2 regions of the Blastococcus sp. SYSU DS1024 genome follow, and region 2 is predicted to be linked to the other one. Evidence: predicted binding sites of a transcription regulator. Region 2 holds the regulator's gene; the other holds the start of a gene.
The links. The regulator LexA, encoded in region 2, represses DNA repair genes until DNA is damaged. The targets are predictions, from matches to a motif close to TCGAACANNTGTTCGA.
Positions count from the first base shown of each region.

Region 1: the regulator LexA is predicted to act here: its motif matches at 2,957-2,972, upstream of ACI79S_RS05305 (DUF222 domain-containing protein).

Region 1 covers NZ_JBJHAA010000004.1:83,640-91,070, forward strand. Annotated here, with positions in the region: gene ACI79S_RS05285 (hypothetical protein) at 1-120, opposite strand, end outside; gene gatA (Asp-tRNA(Asn)/Glu-tRNA(Gln) amidotransferase subunit GatA) at 117-1,625, opposite strand; gene gatC (Asp-tRNA(Asn)/Glu-tRNA(Gln) amidotransferase subunit GatC) at 1,622-1,939, opposite strand; gene ACI79S_RS05300 (ACT domain-containing protein) at 2,160-2,834, shown strand; gene ACI79S_RS05305 (DUF222 domain-containing protein) at 3,082-5,157, shown strand; gene ACI79S_RS05310 (PaaI family thioesterase) at 5,204-5,623, shown strand; gene ligA (NAD-dependent DNA ligase LigA) at 5,624-7,431, opposite strand, start outside.
Region 2 covers NZ_JBJHAA010000014.1:39,935-47,365, reverse strand. Annotated here, with positions in the region: gene ACI79S_RS13820 (vitamin B12-dependent ribonucleotide reductase) at 1-792, opposite strand, end outside; gene nrdR (transcriptional regulator NrdR) at 937-1,458, opposite strand; gene ACI79S_RS13810 (hypothetical protein) at 1,984-2,736, opposite strand; gene ACI79S_RS13805 (LysM peptidoglycan-binding domain-containing protein) at 2,861-3,157, opposite strand; gene lexA (transcriptional repressor LexA) at 3,580-4,347, shown strand; gene ACI79S_RS13795 (hypothetical protein) at 4,351-5,394, opposite strand; gene ACI79S_RS13790 (phosphatase PAP2 family protein) at 5,366-6,088, opposite strand; gene hflX (GTPase HflX) at 6,147-7,431, opposite strand, start outside.

The DNA.
Region 1 (7,431 bases), on a different contig from region 2:
CAGCACGCCGAGCACCAGGAAGACGGCGAAGACGGCACGGCCGGTGACGGCCCAGCCGACGATCCCGGCGAGGACGACGAAGGCGGTGAGGGCCCAGGCGGCCTTGAGCGGGCCGTTCACGCCGCACCGCCGATCGCGTCCAGCAGCGCGTGGCCGCGGGCCGCGTCCTGCGCGGTCTCCAGCGCGGCCGCCACCCGGTAGCAGCGGTCGTCGGCCAGGGCAGGCGCCATCACCTGGAACCCGACCGGCAGGCCCTCGGAGAGCCCGCACGGCACCGAGATGGCCGGGATGCCCGCGAGGCTGGCCGGCAGCGTGCACAGGTCGGCGGCGTACATGGCGATCGGGTCGTCCACCCGATCGCCCAGCGACCACGCGACGGTGGGGCTGGTCGGGCTGACCAGCACGTCGACGTCGTCCCACGCGGTGGTGAAGTCCCGCGTGATCAGGGTGCGCACCTTCTGGGCCTGCCCGTAGTAGGCGTCGTAGTAGCCGGCCGACAGCGCGTAGGTGCCGAGGATGATCCGGCGCTTCACCTCGGGGCCGAAGCCCTGCTCACGGGTCAGCGCCATGACCTCGTCGAGGTCGCGGCTGCCGTCGTCGCCGACCCGCAGGCCGTACCGGACGCCGTCGAAGCGGGCCAGGTTGGACGACGCCTCGCTCGGCGCGATCAGGTAGTACGCCGGCAGGGCGAGGTCGAACGCCGGGCAGGAGACCTGCCGGACCTCCGCGCCCATGCTCTCCAGCAGGGCCACCGCCTCCGCGACGCGTGCCAGCACCCCGGGCTCGTAGCCGTCGGTGTGCCCCTCCCCGCCGAGCTCGGTGACGACGCCGACGCGCAGGCCGGCCAGGTCGCCCTCGGCGCCGCGGCGCGCCGCCTCGGCGAGCACGGGCACCGGTGCGTCGATGCTCGTGGAGTCCAGCGGGTCGTGCCCGGCGATGGCCTCGTGCAGCAGCGCGGCGTCCAGCACCGTCCGCGTCATGGGGCCGGCCTGGTCGAGGCTGGAGGAGAACGCGATCAGCCCGTAGCGGGAGACCGACCCGTAGGTGGGCTTGTGGCCGACCAGCCCGGTGACGGCGGCCGGCTGGCGGATGGACCCGCCGGTGTCGGTGCCGATGGCCCACGGGGCCAGCCCCGCGGCGACCGCGGCAGAGGAGCCACCCGAGGAGCCACCCGGGACGCGGTCGGTGTCCCACGGGTTGCGGGTGAGCTGGTAGGCGGAGTTCTCGGTCGACGAGCCCATCGCGAACTCGTCCATGTTGGTCTTGCCGAGCAGCACGGTGCCGGCGGCCTTGAGCCGTGCCGCGAGCGTCGCGTCGTAGGGCGGCCGCCAGCCCTCGAGGATCTTGGAGCCGCTGGTGGTGGGCACCCCTTCGGTGACGACGACGTCCTTGAGGGCCAGGGGCACGCCGGCCAGCGGCCCGAGCTCGGCGCCGGCGGCGCGGGCGGCGTCGACCTGGCCGGCGGCCTGCAGCGCGGCCTCGGCGTCGACGTGCAGGTAGGCGCCGATCGCGGCGTCCTGGCCGCTGATCCGCTCGAGGTACGCGCGCGTCACCTCGACCGAGCTCACCTCGCCGGCCTGGAGCGCCTCGCTGAGGGCTGCGGCGCTGGTCGTCGTGATGTTCACGCCTCCTCCCCGAGGATCCGCGGGACCCGGAAGCGGTCGTCCTCCGCGGCGGGGGCACCGGCGAGGACGACGTCGCGGGGCAGGCTGGGCCGGGCGGCGTCGGGGCGCATGACGTTGGTCATGGGCACGGCGTGCGTGGTCGGGGCGACCTCGGCGACGTCGGCCTTGCCGACCTGGGCCACGGCGTCCAGCACGGCGGCGAGCTGGCCGGCGAAGAGGTCCAGCTCCTCGTCGCTCACCGCGAGCCGGGACAGGTGCGCCAGGTGGGCCACCTCGTCACGGGTCAGTCGACCCTTCGGGGAGGGGGTGCTCATGCTGCGGCGGAACTCCACTTCGGCGGTGCCCGGCGGCCCGCTCTCGGCCCGGGGCGTGACCGGGCCACTCTACGTGGGGGCCCTCGGAGGCCGGTCAGCGTGAGAGGCTCACCCCGATCGCGATCGACGGAGATCGAACAAGGACCCCCTTCTCCCCACCGCTCGCAGGCTCGCGGCGGGCCCCGGAAGGGGGCCATGGGGCCCATGACCCGGAGGAACCGTGTCCTATCTCCTGCGCCTCGTGCTGCCCGACCGTCCCGGCATCCTCGGTGCAGTGGCGACCGCGCTGGGCACCGCGGGCATCGACATCGTCTCGCTGGACGTGCTCGAGCGGGGCAACGGCATCGCGGTCGACGACGTCGTCGTGGACCTGCCGGGCGACCGGTTGCCCGACAGCCTCATCACCGTGGCGCAGGCGGTCGAGGGCGTGCGGGTGGAGTCGCTGCGCCCGTTCGCCGGGCCGCTGGACACCCACCGCGAACTGGACCTGCTGGATGCGCTCACCCGCGGCGATCGCCCGCCGACCGAGCTGCTGACCGCGTCGTTGCCGCGGGTGTTCCACAGCGGCTGGGCGGTGATCCTCGACGACTCGGGGCAACCGGCCCCGCTGGCCGAGGGTGCGGTGCTCGCGGCCTCGGATGCGGCGCCGGCCTTTCCCGGCCTCACCCTGCCGTGGCTGCCGCTGGACGGCCCGCGACTGCTGCCCAGCGACGGGCCCTGGCTGCCCGAGCGCTGGCAGGAGATGGCCATCGAGATGATGGCCGTGCCCTACGGCGCCGGTCGGGCCATCGTGCTCGGCCGCTCCGGCGGCCCCGCCTTCCGCCGGTCGGAACTGCTCCGCCTGGCCCACTTCACCGGGATCGCGACGACGGTGGCCCACCTGCCGCCCACCTGACATCGCTCTTCCCACCACCTCCTCCAGAGCCCGGGTCCGACCCCTTGCCGCGTGCACACTGACGCCGCCCCCAGCCCGCTGACCTGCGGAGATGAGTTCCCACGCCTTGCGGCGACTCGTCCTCGAACATATGATCGAACACATGGTGGAGAGTGCGACGCGGATGGCTGCGGAGTCCGCAGCCGTCGGCGACCGCGCTGCGTCGGTCGCACCACCGGCCGGATGGGCCACCGGTCCGCTGGGTGCTGTGCAGGCAGCGGACCGGGAGATCGCCCGCCAGACCGCACTGCGCGCCCGGGCGATCGCCGAGTTCGCCGCCACCCGTCCGGCCTCGGCCGATCGTCCGGCGGGCCAGCCGGGGGCCATGAGCGAGGAGCGCCGAGCCGCCCGGGCGGAGGTGCTGGCCGATGTCAGCGAGTGGGCGGCGCAGGAGCTGGTGGTGGCCCTGTCGATCTCCACCCAGGCGGCCGAGCAGCTGCTGACGCGATCGCTGACGCTGGTGCACCGGCTCCCGGCGACGTTGGCCGCGCTGGAGCGCGGGGAACTCCACCCGGGGCACCTCTGGCCGATGCTCGAGCGGGTCGCGCCGATCGCCGACGCGGCGAAGCGAGCCGCCGTGGAGCGCGAGCTGCTCCGGTGGATGGCCGGCCGGGTGACCACACCGGCGCAGCTCGGCGCCAAGGCGCGCCGGCTCGGCCTGGCCCGGGATGCAGGCGACGAAGCGGCCCGGCTCGCCGCGTCCCTGCGCGAGCGAGGCGTCTCCGTCCGACCCGATCGGCGCGAGGGCATGGCGATGCTCGGCGCCCTGCTCACGGTGCCCGAGGCGCAGGCGCTGCTGGATGCGCTGGGCCGGTACGCCGACGTCCTTGACGGCCCGGACGATCGCAGGACGCGCGGTCAGAAGATGGCCGACTGCCTGCTCGACCTGGTGCTCCGGCCGGAGGAGAACGACCTCCCCGCCGTTCAGGCGCAGCTGACGGTCGTCGCGGGCGTGCGAGCCCTGCTCGGCGGGGACGCCCTCGGCGAGATCGGTGGTGAGCCGGTGCCCGCCGAGGTGGTGCGTGCCCTCGCCCGCGCCCTGGGCCTGCTGCCCGGGTCGGCGCCGGATCCCTGCGCCGAGGGCGCCACGACGGCCGTGGCCGGCCACTCGCCGACAGGAGATCGCCGGGCCGACAGCCGGCCGGAGGACGTCCACGGCACCGACTCCCGACCCGATGACGTCTGCCCCACCGACGCCTGGCCGCTGGACACCTGGGCCATGGAGTGGCGGGAGGCCGACGAGCGGTGGTGGGCGGAGGTCGAGGCCCGCGCTCTCCGGGGCGAATGGGACGGTGCGGACCACACCCCGGAGAACGAGCTCCTTCGGCGGTGGGCCGAGGAGGCACCCTTCGAGGCCTGGCTCGAAGCAGCCGGGGCGTTCTCCGATCCGGCGCCAGATCCCGACCCTGGAGCGGACGGGTCCCCCGATCCCGACCTCGGACCGCCGGAACCGCTTCGCGGCCCCGATCCCAGCCGTGACCCGGAACGCGACCCCGGCCCGGAGGTCGGACGAAGGACGGGCGACGGCGACGGCGACGGCGACGGCGACGGCGACGGATCCTCTCGCTGGGCCACCGCGCACGGTTCCCTGCAGGCTGCCGCGGGCGCCCTGCTCGGCCTCGACCGGGCGATCGGTCACGCCCGCCGGGTGGTGGCCGACGCCCAGCGCGCCGACCGCGAGGACGAGAGCGCGTGGCTGCGCAGCGCCGCCGGCCGGATCACACGTGCGCCGAGCGATCTCGAGGCCTGCGCCGAGGCCGGGGAGAGCCGCCGGGAGGCCCTGGCCGCGCTGCTCGATGCCAGCGGCGGCGGGGCGCTGGTCGACCGGCCGCGGATCGCGGTGGTCGACGAGCTCACCGGCGCGCTGCTCGCGCTCACCGACGGCCGGGAGCTCCGCCGCCTGGCCCACTGCGGCGACGCCGCCTGCCGCCGCGCGCCGGGCCGGTGCGACCACGACCTGAGCGACCGCCCCGGTCTCGGCCCGCCGCCGGCGAGCGACGGGTACCGCCCCGGCGCCGCACTCGACCGGTTCCTGCGCGCCAGGGATCGCCGCTGCCGCTTTCCGGGCTGCCGTCGCCCTGTCCCCCGGGGCGGTGAGCTGGACCATCACAGGCCCTACCCCGACGGACCGACCAGCGCGACCAACCTCACCGGCTTCTGCACCGGCCACCACCGGGGCAAGCACCAGGCGCCCGGCTGGACCTACGACCTCGCAGCCGACGGCACCCTCACCGTCACCACACCGACCGGCATGGTCGCGACCACCACTCCCCCGCCGTTCTGACCCACGTCACCCCGACGGTCAGCACCCACCCCTACCCTCCGCCGACATGGGCACCGGACCGTTCTGGGACGTCGTCGAAGGCCGCGCCGAGGCACCGCCGGCTGCCCGGTTGCTCGGTTTCCGGCTCGTCGCCGTCGACCCGGAGGCACGCACCATCGAAGTCGTGTTCACGGCCACCGAGCAGTTCCTCAACCCGGTGGGGCACGTGCAGGGCGGGATGCTCGCCGCGATGCTGGACGACACCATGGGACCGGCGCTGGTGGCGACTCTCGGCGAAGGCGAGTGGGCCCCCACCACGGATCTCCACGTGCAGTTCCACCGACCCGCCCTGCCCGGCACGCTCACCGGCCGTGGCCGCGTGGTGCGCCGCGGTGGGGCGATCGCGTTCCTCGCCGGCGAGTTGCTCGATGCCGACGGGCACACCGTCGCCACCGCGATCGCGACGGCGACGGTGCGGAAGGGCTGATCACTCGCTGCTGTCGCCGATGGCCGCCATCTCGCGGGCGGCCTCCGGCCCCTGCTCCAGCAGCACCCGGAAGCCGTCGTCGTCCAGGATCGGCGCCTTCACCTGCACCGCCTTGTCGTACTTGCTGCCCGGATCGGCACCCACGACGACGAAGCCGGTCTTCTTCGACACCGAGCCGGTCACCTTGCCGCCCCGCTCCTGGATCGCCGCGATCGCCTGATCGCGGCTGAAGTCACGCAGCGACCCGGTGACGACCACGGTGACGCCGGTCAGCGGTCCCGGCGGCGCGTCCTCCGCCGCGTCGGCCATGCGCACCCCGGCCTGCCGCCACTTCTCCACGACCTCGCGGTGCCAGTCGACGGCGAACCAGTCGCGCACCGACCTCGCGATCGTGGGCCCGACGCCGTCCGCGGCCGCCAGCTCCTCCTCACTCGCGGCGATGATGCGGTCCATCGACCGGAAGTCGCGGGCCAGCGCCTGGGCGGCGGTGGGGCCCACGTGCCGGATGGAGAGCGCGACGAGCACCCGCCAGAGCGGGACTTCCTTGCGGGTCTGGAGGTTGGTCAGCAGCTTGCGCCCGTTGGCCGACAGGGCTCCGTCCTTCTTCGTGAAGAAGGCGCTGCGGCACAGCGCCTCCTCGTCGAGGAAGAACAGATCGCCCTCGTCCGTGAGCAACCTGCTCTCCAGCAGCGCGACCGCCGCCTCGTAACCGAGGTTCTCGATGTCGAAGGCGCCGCGCCCGGCGACGTGGAAGACCCGTTCCCGCAGCTGCGCCGGGCAGGACCGGGCGTTGGGGCAGCGGATGTCGGCGTCGCCCTCCTTCTCCGGCCGCAGCTCGGTGCCGCACTCGGGGCAGCGGGTCGGCATGACGAACTCGCGCTCGTCGCCGGTCCGGGCCGCGACCACCGGGCCCAGCACCTCGGGGATCACGTCGCCGGCCTTGCGGATGACGACGGTGTCTCCGATCAGCACACCCTTGCGCTTCACCTCGCTGGCGTTGTGCAGGGTGGCCAGCTGCACCGTGGAGCCGGCCACCTTCACCGGCTCCATGAAGGCGAACGGCGTCACCCGGCCGGTGCGCCCGACGTTGACCCGGATGTCCAGGAGCTTCGTCGTCGCCTCCTCCGGCGGGTACTTGAACGCGATCGCCCACCGCGGCGCCCGGGAGGTCGACCCCAGCCGACGCTGCAGCGCCACCTGGTCCACCTTCACCACGACGCCGTCGATCTCGTGCTCCACCGAGTGGCGCTGCTCGCGGTAGCGCTCGATGAAGGCCCACACCCCTTCGAGGTCGGGGACGACCTCGAAGCGGTCGCTCACCGGCAGCCCCAGCGCGCGCAGGCCCTCGTAGGCCGCCGACTGCCGCTCCGGCTCGAACCCCGTCCGGGCACCCAGCCCGTGGACGACCAGCCGCAGCGGGCGGGACGCGGTGACCTTCGGGTCCTTCTGCCGCAGCGAGCCGGCCGCGGCGTTGCGCGGGTTGGCGAACGGCGGCCGCCCCTGCTCCACCATGGCCGCGTTGACGTCGGCGAACGCCGCCACCGGGAAGTAGATCTCGCCGCGGACCTCGAGCAGCTCCGGAACGTCCTCCCCGGTGAGCTGCTGCGGGACGTCGCCCATCGTGCGGACGTTGGCGGTGACGTCCTCCCCGGTCACCCCGTCGCCCCGGGTGGCGGCACGCACCAGGCGCCCCCGCTCGTAGACCAGGTCGACGGCGACCCCGTCGACCTTCAGCTCGCACAGGTAGCTCGCCCCCGCCGCGCCCTCCCGCTCGGCGCGCGCCGCCCAGGCCGACAGCTCGTCGCTGC
Region 2 (7,431 bases):
CTTGTCCTCCTCGCGCGCCTTGGTCTCGATGAACTCCTCGATGTCGGGGTGGTCGATGTCGAGGACGACCATCTTCGCCGCGCGGCGGGTGGCGCCACCGGACTTGATCGTCCCGGCAGATGCGTCCGCGCCGCGCATGAAGCTGACCGGGCCGGAGGCGGTGCCGCCGGAGGAGAGCAGCTCCTTGGAGGAGCGGATGCGGGAGAGGTTCAGGCCGGCACCGGAGCCGCCCTTGAAGATCAGGCCCTCCTCGCGGTACCAGTTCAGGATCGAGTCCATCTCGTCGTCGACGGCGAGGATGAAGCAGGCGCTGACCTGCTGCGGCGCGCTCGTGCCGACGTTGAACCAGACGGGCGAGTTGAAGCTGAAGTACTGGTGCAGCAGCATCCAGGTCAGCTCGTGCTCGAAGACCTCGGCGTCGCCCTCGGTGGCGAAGTAGCCGTGCTCGCGGCCGGCCTCGGTGTAGGTGAGCACCACGCGGTCGATGAGCTGACGCAGGCTGGTCTCGCGCTGGGGGGTGCCGACCGCGCCGCGGAAGTACTTCGTGGTGACGATGTTGGTGGCGTTGATGCTCCACTCGGCCGGGAACTCGACACCGCGCTGCTCGAAGTTGATCGAGCCGTCCCGCCAGTTGGTCATGACGACGTCACGACGCTCCCAGGTCACCTCGTCGTACGGGTGGACACCAGCGGTGGTGAAGACACGCTTGATCTTGAGGCCCTTGGCCCGGCTGGGAGTCTTGGCGCTGCGGCGGGTGCGGGCGCCGGCCACGCGGTCGTCGGTCTCGGTCATGGTGTGGAGCTCTCCCTGGTCGTGTGTCGCGTGGTGCTTCGCGGGGCTGCGCGGTGGGGCTGCGCGGTGTCGGATCGGGGGCTGGGGAAGAGCCGCGATCGGTAACTGCTCGAACTGCTGTCTATCGGGTGGCACCGACAGTTCTCAGGTGCCGGCGCCCGTGCCGGACGGGACGGGTCGCCGGGGTTCGGGCGGGCCCGCCTCCCCCGGCGGTGCGGCGGGCTGCCGGGCCTTCAGCTCGGCGATCTCCCGCTCGAAGTCGGCCACCGAGGTGAAGGAGCGGTAGACGCTGGCGAACCGGAGGTAGGCCACCTCGTCCAGCTCGCGCAGCGGGCCGAGGATGGCCAGGCCGACCTCGTGGCTCGGCACCTCCGCCGCGCCGCTGGCGCGGATGCTGTCCTCCACCTGCTGGGCGAGGAGCTTGAGCTGGTCCTCGTCGACGGGCCGGCCCTGGCAGGCCCGCCGGACGCCGGCCACCACCTTGCTGCGGTTGAACGGCTCGCTGACGCCGTTGCGCTTGACGACGGCGAGCACCGCCTCCTCGACGGTGGTGAACCGCCGCCCGCACGCGGGACAGGAACGACGACGCCGGGTGGTGGCGCCCTCGTCGGCCTCCCGCGAGTCGATGACCCGGCTGTCGGCGTTGTGGCAGAACGGGCAACGCACGGTGGTTCACCTCCCTTCGCGCCGCGCCCGCCACCGGCCGGCTGTGCAACCCCCTGGGGACATCCGGTGGATGCGCCGGGGACAACCTGAGGACCAGCCTGTGGACAGGCTTACAGCTCTGTAACTACTAGATGTAGGGGAACCCTAGGACGGCCCACACAAGATGTGCAAGTGATCCTTCCGTCGGCGTGTTCCACCCCGACACGGCCGTGCGCAGGTGGAACAGCGGTCCCCAGCTGTCACAGGACACGCCGCGACGACGCGCCGAAACCTCGCCCCCGGGCCCCACCCGGACAGGGGCGACCGCGGCGCTCCGCTGCCGCCCCGGCCCCCCGCGGGAACGACCGAGGGGCGCTCGGCTCGACGAGGCTGTGCGCCGATGCGCGGTTCTGGCCCCCAGGGCGGCGCATCGGCGCACACCCTTCGGCGCAGGAGGCGCCCACCGCCCGACCGGCGGCCCGGCGGGCACACGACAGCAGTGCCGAGCCCCCGCGGGCGGGCCCAGCCAGGACCGCCGAACGACGATCAGGCGCTGACCGAGCCGCCCACCCGGGGCCGCCGCGAGTGCGGGATCTGGTCGCTCAGCCGCATCGGTCGGGTCAGGAGATCCTGCTCGAGGTCGGCCGGCGGGGCCCAGCCCCCCGCGGCGGAGCCGGTCTCGACCGGGCTCGCAGCGCGGGCCGCAGGCACCGACCAGCCACCGCCCCGCGGCCGCTCGTCACGGGCTGGGGACGGCGCACCCGGCGCGCTCTCGACGACGGCCGGGAAGAGCTCGGTGTCGGCGGCGCGGTGCCGGCCCACGACCGGGCCGGGCGCAGTGGTCGGAGCGCGGTGCCGACCCGGGGAAGGAACCGGCACCGAGGACGCCGGCGCGCCCCGCGCGGCGTCGCTCTCCGGCGCTCGCCGGCGACCGCCCGACCGGTGGGAGCCGGCCCGCGGCTCGCGGCTGTCGCGCACCAGCGGCAGGCTGGCGGTCGCCTCCACGTCGGTCGACGGACCCTGCTGGAGCGGTGCCACCGACGGCGGGGCGGGCATCGCCTGCGTCACCGGGGGCGCGTCGACGACCGGCGGCTCCGGAAGCCGCAGGTCCGCCAGCTCGGTCCAGAGCGTCTCCTCCACGCCGTCGACGACGACCCGCACCCACATCTGGCACGCGCCGGAATCGTCGTGCCGCCACCCCAGCAGCTCCCCCGCGCACCAGGCACCCGCCTGGTGCACCTCGACGGCCTGGGGACGAGTGGCGAACACCGCGGCGCGGTTCTCCATGACGCTGGACACGGGCGAACCGTATGTGGCCGACGAGCACGCACGGTGAACGCGCCTGCACTGAGGGTTGACGAAGTCGCAGGGTCGCCTTGTGAACACCTTGCCGTCACGCGCTCGCGCCGAGCCCGCAGGGACGTCAGGGCAGCACGAGGACCTGACCTGGGGTGATCGCTGCGGTGTCGAGCCCGTTCAGCCGCTGGATGTCGACGACGACGTCGCGGACGTCGCGCCCGTCGGCGGCCGCACCGGCGATCGACCAGAGCGTGTCGCCCGGCTCGACGATCACCTTCGTCGTCCCCATGAGCTCCAACCCGCCACCTGCCTCCCCGAGGACCGCCTCGCCGACGGCGAGCGCACCCACGGCGAGCAGGAGGGCGAGGACCACCAGCAGACGGCGACCGCGCGCGGTCAACCGGAGCGGTGGCGGCTCCACCCGTGCCCGACCACCACGGGCGGGCGGTCGCTCCGCGGCGGCCCGCAGGTCGTTCGCGCCCGCGAGAGCCGGCGCGGGCCGGGGCCCGGCCGTCTCCGCGTAGGAGCGAGGCGGCGGGAGCACCCGGAGGTGCCGGGCGGGTGGCGGACCGGCACACCGCTCCCCCGGGCCGACCGGCACCTCTCCACGGACCTGTAGTGCCGCGCTGCTCGTCATGTGTTCAGCCCTCCTGGCCGGCACCCGCCGGACCCGAACGTGTGTTCGATTCGAACGCCTGTCCGATGTCTACCGGATGGGGCCGACAGAAGTGGTGCGACACGGGAAAGTTTCGAACACCTGTTTGAAGTGGTCGGCGATCGGCGCTACCGTTCCCCCGACGACGAGGGTCGAGAGCTGCGCGGGGCAGCCGGCGAGGAGGAGACGTGGCGGACTCGAGCAGGACGTCCGGCAACCGGGGCGGCACCGCGGGCGCGACCCCGGGGGCGGCGGACGGTTCGGCGTCGGTGCGGGCCTTTCCCGACCGCGCGGCCGATGGGGACGGGCTGACCCAGCGGCAGCGGCGGGTCCTCGAGGTGATCCGCGACTCGATCGACCGGCGGGGCTACCCCCCGTCGGTGCGCGAGATCGGTGAGGCCGTGGGGCTGTCCTCGGCGTCCTCGGTCGCGCACCAGCTCGCGGTGCTGCAGAAGAAGGGCTGGCTGCGGCGCGACCCCAACCGGCCGCGCGCCTTGGACGTGCGACTGCCCGGGGATGCCGGCCGGCCCAGCGCCGCACAGGTCGAGCCGCCCGTGCTCGGCGACGGAGTGCAGGCAGCCGCGCCCGCCTACGTCCCGCTCGTCGGCCGGATCGCCGCCGGTGGTCCGGTGCTCGCCGAGCAGGCGGTGGAGGACGTCTTCCCGCTGCCGCGCGAGCTGGTCGGCGAGGGAACCGTCTTCATGCTGAAGGTGGCCGGCGACTCGATGGTCGAGGCCGCCATCTGTGACGGCGACTGGGTCGTCGTCCGCCAGCAGCCGACCGCCGAGAACGGCGAGATCGTGGCGGCGATGATCGACGGCGAGGCGACGGTGAAGACGTACAAGCGCCGGGACGGTCACGTGTGGCTGCTGCCGCACAACCCGGCCTACGAGCCGATCCCCGGCGACGAGGCGACGATCCTCGGGCGGGTGGTGTCGGTCCTGCGTCGCGTCTGACCCTCAGGGTCGGCGGCGCAACCTGCCGCCCAGCCAGACCACGACGGTGGCGACGGTGGCGGCGATCAGGGCCGCGGCGATGGGTGAACGGTCCGAGCGGGTGAGCTCGGCGAACGACGGCAGCGGATCACCTTCGGGGGGCGCGCTCGCGGCGGCGGCCCCGGTCGGCAGCGGAACCACGGTGACGGCGCTGGGCAGGCCTTCGCTGGCGACCACCAGCGCCCGGCTGTCGGCGGCGAAGCTGATGGCTTCGCCCTGCGGCGACTCGGGGAGCGCCACCCGCACCGGTTCGCCGGCCAGCGCACCGGGCACGTCCGAGCCGGCCAGCGGCCACACGTAGGCGTCCGTGTAGGTGCGCAGCGCCAGTGCGCTCCCGTCGCCCGCGACCGCTCCTCCGGTGACCAGCAGCTGCCCCGCTCGGCCCACGGGGCCGCCCGGAGTTCCGGTGAGGGTGACGTTGACCGTGCCCACCCGCTCCATCGGCACCGTGCCGCCGTCCACGAGCGCGGCGGTGGGCCGGTAGACCCCGCTGGAGCCGAGCACCTCCTTGGTCACGAGGTACGGCGTTCCGTCCGGAGCCAGGAGCAGCGCCTCGGCGTCGTGCGCGCCGTCGGGGTAGGTCAGCCGGTGCAGCGCCGTCGTGCCGTCGGGCCGCAGCACGTGCAGCGCCACGGTCGGGCGGACGGCGCCGTTGTCGCCGATGTCGGCCACCCACACGCTCCCGTCGGGCGCCACCCCGAGGTCCTCGGGGTCGAACGGGTCGGCCGTCCCGGTCTGGACGTCGACCACCGCGCACGAGGAGTCCAGGCCGTGGACCGCGACCTGCTCGCCGCCGTCGTTGAGGGCGAGCATCTGATCCCCCACGACCACCAGGCCGGAGAGCTCGGCGAGTCGCGGGTCGGTGATGGCGCAGCGGACCTCCGGCGCCGCCTCTTCCGCCGACGCCGGAGCGGGGACGAGCACGGCCAGGGCGCCGGTCAGGGCGCTCGCGACGGCGAGCCGCCGCCGCCGGGCGCGGCTAGGGATTCGCTCGGCCTGCTCGGGCACGTACCCAGCGTGACAGAACCATAGCGTCCAGTGCATGAACCACGCCCAGGAGCACGATCCCGACGGCGGCTCCCACGACCGCGTCGGTGACCCAGTGGAAGTCCAGCGAGACCATCGCCACGCCGGTGGCCACCGGCCCGACGACGCTCAGCCACCAGAAGGTCCGCTGGACCGCCGGCGGGAGCCCGTACTCGACGGCCTGCCAGCGGGCCACCCCCCACATGAGCACCGCGTTGGCGACGTGCCCTGAGGGGAAGGAGGCACCGTCGGGGTGGAAGAAGTAGGAACCGGGGAACGCCGGCGCGGTGCGCCCGACCCCGTGCTTGATCGCGTAGACCCCGGCGGTCAGCACTCCGAGAGCCAGCACCACGCGGACGGCAGGCAGCCAGGTGCCGCGCCGCCAGATCAGGTAGCCGACCAGGCCGGCGAGCACGACCAGGATGGTCACGCGCCCCCCGAGCTGGGTGACCACCCACACCGCCGGGTATCCCGGCGTGTCCCGCAGGCCCCAGTCGCTCACGATCTCGGACACCCGGAGGTCCAGCCGCTCGGACGGGCCGTGGGCGAGCAGGTCGGCGGTGATGAGCAGCGTGACCAGCAGAGCCGCGGCGACCAGCCACCACGGCGGCCGGCCGACGGGGACCACGGGCGCAGCCCGCGGTGCCTCCGTCGCCTGCACGGCTCCCCTGGTCACGCCGCCACGGTACCGGGCCGTGACCGGATCGTGATCAGCGCAGGCCGACCGATCCCGCTCAGCCGACCGGGACCGCGAACTCCTCGAGCACCGCCGCGAGAGCGCCGTCGACCCGGGCGGTCAGGCGGGTCCCGCCGGCCTCGTGCACCTCGCCGAGCACCTCGCCGTCACGGTGCACGCGGGACACCAGGTCCCCCCGGTCGTAGGGCACCAGCACGTCGACGTCGACGTCCGGGTGCGGCAGCCGCTCGGCCACGAGCCGGCGCAGCGCGTCCATGCCGGCGCCGGTCCGCGCCGACACCCAGACGGCGCCCGGCAGGGCCTGGCGGAGCGTGAGGATGTCCTCCTCGCTCATCGCGTCGACCTTGTTGACGACGATCACCTCGGGGACCGCCGACGCGTCGATCTCGTTCAGCACGACGTGGACGGCGTCGATCTGGCCCAGCGGGTCGGGGTCGGAGCCGTCGACGACGTGCAGCAGCAGATCGGCCGCGGCGACCTCCTCCAGGGTGGAGCGGAACGCGTCCACGAGCTGGTGCGGCAGGTGGCGCACGAAGCCGACGGTGTCGGTCAGCGTGTACTCCCGGCCGTCCGGCGACTCCGCCCGGCGGACCGTCGGGTCCAGGGTGGCGAACAGCGCGTTCTCCACGAGCACGCCGGCGCCCGTGAGCTGGTTGAGCAGGCTGGACTTGCCGGCGTTCGTGTACCCGGCGATGGCCACGCTCGGCACCGCGTTGCGGCCGCGGCTGGACCGCTGCGTGGCCCGCGCGGTGGCCATACCGGCGATCTCGCGACGCAGCTTGCTCACCCGGGCGCGGATACGCCGCCGGTCGGTCTCGATCTTCGTCTCACCAGGACCGCGGGTACCGATACCGCCACCACCGGCGACGCGGCCACCGGCCTGGCGGGAGAGCGACTCACCCCAGCCGCGCAGGCGCGGCAGCATGTACTGCATCTGCGCCAGCTCGACCTGGGCCTTGCCCTCCCGGCTGGTGGCGTGCTGGGCGAAGATGTCGAGGATCAGCGCCGTCCGGTCGACGACCTTCACCTTGAGCACCTTCTCCAGCTGGTTGAGCTGGCCAGGGGTGAGCTCACCGTCGCAGATGACGGTGTCGGCGCCGGTCGCGGCGACGATGTCGCGGATCTCGTTGGCCTTGCCCGAGCCGACGTAGGTGGCGGCGTCGGGCTTGTCGCGCCGCTGGCTGACCGCCTCGAGCACCTGCGAGCCCGCCGTCTCGGCCAGGGCGGCCAGCTCGGCCAGCGAGCGGTCGGCGTCGGCCTGGGTGCCCTCGGTCCAGACGCCGACGAGCACGACCCGCTCGAGTCGCAGCTGCCGGTACTCG